DNA from 3 places in the Enterococcus sp. AZ177 genome. Region 1 is predicted to be linked to each of the others. Evidence: predicted binding sites of a transcription regulator. Region 1 holds the regulator's gene; each other region holds the start of a gene.
What was found. The regulator LexA, encoded in region 1, represses DNA repair genes until DNA is damaged. The targets are predictions, from matches to a motif close to CNAACANNTGTTNG.

Region 1 (3,288 bases):
TAAGTATGGTGAATTAGGGAATATTTATGGTGCTCAATGGCGTCATTGGGAAACAAAAGATGGTGGATTCATCGATCAATTAAAAAATGTTATTGAAATAATCAAAAAAACACCAGACTCCAGACGCTTGATTGTATCAGCTTGGAATCCTGAGGATGTCCCATCGATGGCCTTACCACCTTGTCATACGATGTTTCAATTCTATGTCAACGATGGAAAATTAAGTTGTCAATTGTATCAGCGCAGTGGAGATGTTTTTCTTGGTGTCCCATTTAATATTGCTAGTTACGCATTGTTGACGCATTTGATTGCTCATGAAACTGGTTTAGAAGTGGGTGATTTTGTTCATACTTTAGGAGATGCTCATTTGTATACGAATCACATCGATCAAATGAATAAGCAACTTGCTAGAGAAATTCGTTCTTTCCCAACTTTAAAATTGAATCAAGATAAGAAATCAGTATTTGATTTTGAGATGGAGGATATTGTAATCGAAGGATATGATCCTCACCCTACAATCAAGGCACCAATTGCCGTTTAATTCGAAAGGAGTTCTCCAATGTTAGCAGCCATATGGGCACAAGATGAGCAAGGGACAATCGGTAAAGAGAATCGATTACCTTGGCATTTGCCAAATGATTTAAAATTTTTTAAACAAATGACTGAAGACAACACCATTGTTATGGGAAGAAAAACTTTTGAGGGGATGGGCGCTCGGCCGTTACCAAATCGTCAAACGATTGTTCTAACTAGAGACAAAAGCTATCAAGCAAAAGGAGTCATTGTATTTCATACTGTGGATGAAGTTCTTGATTATGCTAAAACTTTTTCAGGAATTACATTCATTGCGGGAGGATCAGCAGTGTATGAAGATTTTTTACCGTATTGTGATGTATTATACCGTACAGTTATTCATCATTCATTTGATGGCGATACACTATTCCCTTCGGTTAATTGGGATGACTGGACCTTGATCAATTTGAGTGCAGGCGAACAAGACGAAGCAAATAGTTACGGCTATCAATTTGAAACATATCAGCGCAAAGTCATGGTAGGTTAAAACGTTTTTTGATTTAAAGAAATAAATAGTAAAAAAACATACTAAGAGTTAGTATGTTTTTTTACTATTTAAATATGATTGCGATACAAACCAACAACTTTTCCTAGAATGCTTACATTATTCAAAATAATTGGTTCCAATGCATCATTTTCTGGTTGTAAGCGAACATGATCTGTCTCTTTGAAGAATCGTTTACAAGTTGCTTCATCTTCATCTGTCATCGCAATAACGATATCACCATTTGAAGCAGCAGTTTGTTTGCGAACAATAACTTGGTCGCCATCTAAAATACCAGCATTGATCATACTTTCACCTCTGATAGTCAGCATGAACAAAGCATTTTCTTCTGCCATTAAATCAGGTGGAAGAGGAAAAAAGTCAGAAGCTTCTTCGACAGCTAAGATCGGCTCACCAGCTGTAACAACACCCAGCATTGGAATCACTGTCGGTCTCACACCGATTCTTTCAAGTCCGTCTGCAGTCAATTCAATTGCTCTTGGTTTTGTAGGATCACGTAAAATGAGTCCTTTTTTTTCTAAACGTGCTAAATGTCCATGAACAGTCGAGGTTGAGGAAAGATCAACTGCTTTTCCGATTTCTCTTACAGTCGGCGGATAGCCTTTTAGTTCAACTTGTTCATATATATATTTTAATACTTCGATTTGTCTTGTGTCTGTACGTTTCACCACAACCCGCACCTTCTTTCGATTTATATTTTTAGTGTACCATAGTTTTATATAGGAATCAAACAAGCGTTCGTGTTTTTTTGAAAAAGTATAATTGTAGGAAGGATACTCCAAAAGTGATAAGGCAGTAAATGAAAATTTCAGTAAATAAACGGAATCGTTTCTAATTTTAATAAGAATATAGTTGTATTTTTTGTGCCCATCTTATAAGATAGACTTGGAAAGTAAACTTGTCTAACTTCAAAACTAGCCTTTCAAAAAAAGATTGAATACGCCTATTAAATGTTAAAAACGAGGAGGCAAAATAGATGTTATCGTCAGAAAAAATGAACCGTATTAATGAACTAGCAAAAAAAGCGAAAGAAAATGAATTGACTGAGAAAGAAAAAGAAGAGCAAAAAGTACTTCGTCAAGAATATTTGGCAGCTTTTCGAGGTGGGATGCGGCATCATATTGAAGGTATGAAAGTCGTTGATCCTAAAGGAAATGATGTAACACCAGAGAAATTGAAAGAGATCCAAAAAGCAAAAGGATTGCACAATAGAAAGTGATTTTTAGTTTTTTTTTACTAAAAGTAATTGCTTTCATAAACTAAATGCGATAAAATGTAGTTAATAAAGGTAAAAAAAACCTAAATAGGAGATGATTTTTTTGTTCGACAACACTGATCAGTTAGGCGTTAACACGATTCGTACATTAAGCATTGAAGCAGTACAAAAAGCTAATTCGGGACATCCAGGATTACCAATGGGTGCAGCACCTATGGCCTATGCACTTTGGACAAAACACTTAAAAGTAAACCCAAAAACTTCAAGAAATTGGGTAGATAGAGACCGTTTTATCCTTTCTGCCGGTCACGGATCTGCAATGCTTTATAGCTTACTTCACTTAGCGGGCTATGGTGTTACAATTGATGATCTGAAAAGTTTCCGTCAATGGGGTAGTAAGACACCTGGACATCCAGAAGTTCATCACACAGATGGTGTTGAAGCAACAACGGGTCCTTTAGGTCAAGGAATAGCGATGGCTGTTGGGATGGCGATGGCTGAGGCACATACTGCTGCAACATATAATCGTGATAGTTTTCCTGTAATCGATCATTATACGTATGCCTTATGCGGAGATGGTGATTTGATGGAAGGTGTTTCTCAAGAAGCAAGTTCTATGGCCGGACACATGAAATTAGGTAAACTGATCGTGTTATACGATTCAAATGATATCTCTTTAGATGGTCCAACGTCAAAAGCGTTCACTGAAAATGTTGGTGCTCGTTATGAAGCATACGGTTGGCAACATATTTTAGTCAAAGACGGCAATGATCTAGAAGAAATTTCTAAAGCAATAGAAGCTGCAAAAGCTGAATCAGATAAGCCAACATTGATTGAAGTAAAAACAGTTATTGGCTACGGTGCTCCAAAAGAAGGTACATCATCTGTACATGGAGCGCCAATCGGAGCAGATGGTATTACTGCAGCTAAAGCTGTTTATGGTTGGGAATACCCAGACTTTACTGTTCCAGAAGAAGTTGCTGCCCGCTTTAAA
Region 2 (3,288 bases), 560 kb from region 1:
GATACTTTTGAACAGCTTCTTTAAAAGCTTCTTCCGACCATTTCAACTCAAATACTACTTGTCCTTCATCCGTTAAAAAGTCTAACAAATCATTTTGTCCTTCTGTTAAAACATCATTTAAATAATCGACAAAACCATCCAGCACAGACTGTTTGATTCCTTTTTTGCCCTCATAAGGAATGGCCGCTAGAAACTCTTCCTCAGCTAAAGAAGATTTGTCAGGATTATAAAACAAAATACTGTCTTCAAATTCAATGATTTCTTCTTCTGAAACTGTTCCCTGTGCATCATCAATTTGTTCATGAGTAGTATTTTCAGCAAACAAACGAAAAACAACCTCAATTATATGGTTTTTGCTGTTCCAATCAAGAGCTACATCATATTCTGTGATTTTCTTGGTAATTTGTTGATCTAAATAAGTTAACATCGTTACTTTTTTCATTTATTTTCTTCCTTCCAACCAAAGTCTTTTTGATCAATATCACTTCTTCTTTGTTTTGAGATATAAGGATTTCCTGAAACAACATACCGTAAAGGTCGCTCCGTCCAGATACCTTTATTAGGGATTCCAATACGAGGAAGTGAAATGATTTTTTTTGGTATTTTTCTTTTTTCAGGAACAATACGCAACGAACTATCGAAAATCGATTGCCCATATAATTCTTTAGTGATTCCTAAAGCTGAAACCAGTTTTCCAGGCCCATTTGACAATTCCATTTCTTTTCGTCCATTACGATTTGCTTCCATTTGTTCGAGTCCTTCCACAGGTTCACTGGCACGAATCATAACTCCTTGAGGTTTGCCTTTTTCCTGAGTGACCATATTTAAGATTAAATGTGTATGCATTGTGTATAAATAAATCGTTCCCGGCTTATCATACATAGCTTTTAGCCGTGGGGTCTCTCTTAATCCAAAACTGTGAGCCGCTTCATCTTCAGGGCCTAAATAGGCTTCTGTATCAACGATATATCCGCTAAGTATTCCAGCATCTGTCTCATGCACTAAGTACATCCCTAATAAGAATTGAGCAATCTCTTCTGTTGATTTTGTATTAAAAAAATGTATCGTTTTTTCCATTATTTTTCACCATCTCTTATCATACACGAATCTAGGGCTATTATCCATTGAAAAAACAAACGTTTCGTAAGATAAAGTCTGATTTTTTCTTGTTTTAATGGACAAAACGACCCTTTGTGCAAACGTACGTTCTTTATGGTATAATGTCTAGATAATGAAATTTTGTTAAGTGACTTGGGCTACGTTTCGAAAAAAAGAGAACATCTGGTTTTAGATTAGAGAGCCATTCTCAGCTTTCCCTATTTCTTTGTCAGAGCTTAACGAGCCCGCTACGCTTTTAAAATAAGGAGGTTCAACCATGCAAAAACCTTTAGCTTATCGCATGAGACCACGCAATTTAGATGAGGTCGTTGGGCAACAACATCTTGTTGGGCCTGGGAAAATCATTCGTCGGATGGTTGAAGCGCGCATGCTTTCATCTATGATTTTATACGGTCCACCTGGTACTGGTAAGACCAGCATCGCCAGTGCCATTGCGGGTTCTACAAACTACGCCTTTCGCTTACTGAATGCTGCAACAGATACAAAAAAAGATCTGCAAATTGTCGCCGAAGAAGCAAAAATGAGTGGAACTGTGATTTTATTATTAGATGAAGTTCATCGTTTAGATAAAACAAAACAAGATTTTTTATTGCCTCATCTTGAAAGTGGTCGCATCATTATGATCGGGGCAACGACTGAGAATCCATATATTACAATCAATCCAGCCATTCGAAGTCGAACACAAATTTTTGAAGTCAAGCCCTTGACCGAACTTGATATTCAAAAAGCAATCAAAGAAGCATTAACGGATACAGAGCGAGGTTTGGGCGAATTTTCAGTTGTATTAGAAGAAAAAGCTTTGCTCCATTTATCACGTGCTACAAATGGTGACTTACGTAGCGCTTTAAACGGACTTGAATTAGCTGTAAAATCCACACCTGAAAATGGAAATAAAAAAGTCGAGATCACTCTTTCGATCATTGAAGAATGTGTCCAACGTAAAGCATTGACGCATGATAAAAACGGCGATGCCCATTATGATGTGATTTCCGCATTTCAAAAATCGATTCGTGGCAGTGATGTTGATGCTGCACTTCACTATTTAGCTAGACTAGTTGAAGCAGGTGATTTACCGATTATTTGTCGTCGTTTGATGGTGATTGCATACGAAGATATTGGGTTAGGTAATCCGCCCGCAGCTGCTCGCACGATAACAGCTGTCCAAGCCGCTGAAAAGCTTGGTTTCCCAGAAGCAAGGATTCCACTTGCCAGCGTAGTTATCGATTTATGCTTGTCTCCAAAATCAAATTCTGCTATCAGCGCAATTGACGCAGCTTTAGCCGACATAAGAGAAGGAAAAGCTGGAGATGTTCCTGATCATTTGCGAGACAGTCACTATTCAGGCGCAAAAGAATTGAATCGTGGAATTGGCTATCAATATCCTCATAATTTTGAAAATGCTTGGGTCGATCAACAATACCTTCCTGATAAAATAAAACAAGCTCATTACTATGAACCTGTCGATAATGGAAAATATGAACAAGCATTGCACCAGCAGTATCAACGCATTCAAGAGTGGAAAAAGAATAAGAAATAAAAAAACGATCCGCTCTCAAATCTAAGCACCCTCGTTGCTGTTTGGTTTATATTGTGCTATTATAAAGATGGTAAATCTGTGATGTACGCGTTGTCTTTTTTGTGTGTTGACCGAACATTTTATTGATATCTAGGGATCCTTCTGGTACCTAAGCTGGTAACATGCCTTATCATTTGGTAGTTCGAAGCTGTCAGTCGTGGAACCCACCTGCTTTGTTTGCGGGTTCAATACTATAGGACGAATAACGGCATCGACGGATTTTACCATTTTTATTTTAGTTTTTTAGACAATTTGCGAAGTGCAAATTGTTTTTTATTTGACGGAGGTTTGATGCATGGTTCGCATACTTATTTTTATGTCTGTGGCTTTATTAGTTATTATTGGGCTCTATTTATTAAAAAAGGCACACGTTTTTTTACCATTGATACACGACGGTGAACCTGATGAAACTATTCAGTTCTTACATCAGTTTGGTATTTTTTATTTGATTTTAGCTGCTATCGGTATTTTAGTTGGGATCTTTAATTTGACCTTTTTTTCTTTGTTCTATATTTTTAGTTTACTTGCTATTTCAGCTATATTTACCGTGATGTTAGCCAAGAAGATTCTGTAATTGTATCTTCTTTTTTTAT
Region 3 (3,288 bases), 1.3 Mb from region 1:
CTCTGTTCCCCCTCATTATTCTTGATAATACGATTCATAACCAAAATGTTCATAGGCTAATACGGTTGCGATTCGACCTCTTGGCGTACGCTTGATAAATCCTTTTTGAATTAAATACGGTTCATACATATCCTCTACCGTTTCAGTTTCTTCACTGATATTGACCGCTATTGTGCTTAATCCGACAGGACCACCGCCGTATAATTCAATCATTGTTTTTAATAATTTTTGATCGACATAATCCAATCCTTGATGATCAACTTGCAATAAGGTCAATGCTTGGTCTGCAATTTCACGGTTGATCGTGCCATTCGACTGTACTTGGGCAAAATCACGGACACGTTTTAGTAAGCGATTCGCGATTCGCGGTGTGCCACGAGAACGTCGTGCAATTTCAAAAGCGCCTTCTTCTACGATCTCCGTTCGGAAAATATCAGCTGAACGTAATACGATTTCTTTTAAATCTTGTGTTTCATAATATTCCATATGTGAAATAATGCCAAAGCGATCACGAAGTGGCGCAGATAACATCCCAGCTCTTGTCGTGGCTCCTATCAAGGTAAACGGAGGTAATGGAAAATGAACTGGATGAGCTGTTGTTCCTTGTCCCACCATGATATCTACATAAAAATCTTCCATTGCAGAATACAACATTTCTTCTACTACACGAGGTAAGCGATGGATTTCATCAATAAATAAAACGTCTCCTGGTTCTAATTCGTTTAATATCGCGACTAAGTCCCCTGCTCGCTCAATTGCTGGTCCACTCGTCGTTCGGATATTAACATGCATTTCGTTGGCGATCACCATTGCCATCGTCGTCTTACCCAGCCCAGGTGGACCGTATAAAAGCGTATGGTCTAAGGCTTCTTCCCGATTGCGAGCAGCTTCGATATAAATCGTAAGCTCTTGCTTGACTTTGTCTTGCCCAATGTATTGTTCGAGAAATTGCGGACGTAGCGACTTTTCCAAGGACTCTTCCCCTTCACTTGTTTGAGCGGAAAATAGTCTTTCATCTTCTGTCATAACGATTCCTCCTTAGCGTTTCATCATAAATTTCAATGCATTGCGCAAGTATTCATCTGTCGCTTGTGTACCTAATTCTTCCAATTTCGGCGTGATACGTTTGATTTCTTTTTCACTATAACCTAACGCACTCAACGCTTCTAATGCTTCTGTCAGCGACTGATTTGCTGATGGCGTATTTGGTGTTTTAGCCATCGCTTCAACAGCAGCATCTGACGTTTCTAGCTCTCCTAATTTCCCTTTAAGATCAAGTACCATTTGTTGTGCAGTCTTTTTACCCACACCAGGAAATTTTGTTAGATAAGCAGCATCTTCACTCTCGATCGCATTGATCAACCCACCGTGATCTTCTGAAGCCATGATTGCTAAACCACTTTTAGGTCCGATTCCTGAGACACTAATCAACTTTAAAAAGAGTTGTTTTTCATCTAAATCACTGAACCCATATAAAGAGTGGGCATCTTCACGAATGACTTGATGGACATAAATTTTAGTTTGCTGATCCGTTTTTCCAGAATAACGATAGGGATTTCCTACAGAAATTTGATAGCCAATTCCATTTGTTTCTACTACAATATAATATGGACTGATAAACGTCACTTTACCAATAATATACTCGTACATAATTTCACCTTTCTTGAAACCTTGCTTGCGCATCACACGCACATATGTTTCTATTTTAGCACAGATTAAAGGAAATCAGTAGCTTGAAAAAAAGCATCTTATTTAACTATAAAAAAACCAATACGAACTATGCTTCCATTCGTACTGGTCATATGATGAGGTAGGGGTATATCTCTACGAGTTACACCTTCGCCCTCTTTTACTTTTTATTCAGAAATGTAAGTCCATTTATAATCGTATCGCGCACCAGCTCCGTGAGCTACTACGCCTTGGACTTTTTTACTACGCATGTGTGCTTCTGCTTTTTGATAAACTGGTGCAACGCCCATCTCGTTCATCAATAGTTTTTCGGCCTCTACCATATCTGTCCAGCGTTTTTCTGGATCAGAGGCGTCTTTACTACCTGAAGCTTTGACTAATTCATCGTATGTTTCATTTGAGTAGCGCCCTCTGTTATATGAACCACCTGTTACAAATAAATCAGTGAAACTGCTTGGGTCTGCATAATCAGCTCCCCAACCGCCCATGATCACTTCAAAATCACCATTTTTACCGCGATCTAATCGAACGGTAAAGGGCACATTTGTAACGGTCACGTCTACACCATCAAGTGTTTCTTTCACTGCGCCTTGGATATATTCTAGTACTTTTTTGGTAGAATCAGTATCATCACCCACGATATCAAATTTGAATGAATCAATGCCTAACTCTTGTTTTGCTTTTTCCCAGTATTCTTTGGCTTTTTTGGTGTCATGTGTCAACACATTTTTATTTTCATCCGCAAAGTCTTTATTGCCTGTGGGTGAGAATGACATTCCAGCTGGTACAAGACCAGTAGAAGCAATCGAACCATCTCCTAAGATTCGGTCAACCAATGCATCACGGTCGATTGAATAAGAAATTGCTTTACGTAAATTTTCATTGTGGTACGGTGAATTCGCATCTCTTTGATTGAATTCAAGATAAGAGGTTCTAGCATCTTTTTCAATCACAAGTTCTGGATCATCCGCCATTTGTTTTGCTAATTCTCCACTTAAAATGACATCGTCTGCTTGACCATCTTGGAATAGATTTAATGATGTAGGTGCTTCTTTAACCACTGTTACTTCAATTTTATCTAACTTAACTGCGTCTTTATCCCAATATTGATCATTTTTTGTATACGACCATTCGGTGTCTGTTCCAGGTCCGTCAAAATCAGTTAACGTAAATGGGCCGTTATAAACGGATGCGTCGCTAGTTGTTGCATAGTCTTTGCCTTTTTCTTCGACGATTTTTTTATTTTGTGGGAAAAAGGATGGAAAGGCCAATAAATAATCAAAGTATGGCGTTTCTTGTTCTAACGTTACTTCTAATTCATGATCCCCAATTGCTTTGATCCCTAACTCATCCAAACTTTTCTTACCAGCAGAAACATCGGCACCGTTTTTAACTAATTCAAACATATAAGCATATTCTGCTGCTGTTTTAGGATCTGCTGTTCGTTGCCAACCATAGACATAATCTGCCGCTACCACAGGATCACCATTTGACCATTTAGCGTCTTCTCTAAGTTTAAATGTATAGGTCAATCCATCATCACTTTTCTTTGCCAACTCAACTGCACCAGCTGGCTGTGGTTTACTTTTATCATCTAAA

Region 2: a site for LexA is predicted at 1,197-1,210, ahead of IGJ34_RS10810 (replication-associated recombination protein A). Genes of this name have one in related genera too.
Region 3: a site for LexA is predicted at 1,688-1,701, ahead of ruvA (Holliday junction branch migration protein RuvA). Genes of this name have one in related genera too.

What each region holds. Positions count from the first base shown of each region.
Region 1 covers NZ_CP172944.1:1,649,163-1,652,450, reverse strand. The annotation lists gene IGJ34_RS08015 (thymidylate synthase) at 1-541, shown strand, start outside; gene IGJ34_RS08010 (dihydrofolate reductase) at 560-1,060, shown strand; gene lexA (transcriptional repressor LexA) at 1,129-1,758, opposite strand; gene IGJ34_RS08000 (DUF896 family protein) at 2,055-2,297, shown strand; gene tkt (transketolase) at 2,398-3,288, shown strand, end outside.
Region 2 covers NZ_CP172944.1:2,212,413-2,215,700, forward strand. The annotation lists gene IGJ34_RS10800 (DUF3013 family protein) at 1-442, opposite strand, end outside; partial or broken gene IGJ34_RS10805 (DNA-3-methyladenine glycosylase) at 378-1,077, opposite strand; gene IGJ34_RS10810 (replication-associated recombination protein A) at 1,376-2,656, shown strand; RNA gene ssrS (6S RNA) at 2,727-2,920, shown strand; gene IGJ34_RS10820 (hypothetical protein) at 2,991-3,269, shown strand.
Region 3 covers NZ_CP172944.1:2,989,542-2,992,829, forward strand. The annotation lists gene ruvB (Holliday junction branch migration DNA helicase RuvB) at 16-1,026, opposite strand; gene ruvA (Holliday junction branch migration protein RuvA) at 1,039-1,650, opposite strand; gene IGJ34_RS14670 (peptide ABC transporter substrate-binding protein) at 1,857-3,288, opposite strand, start outside.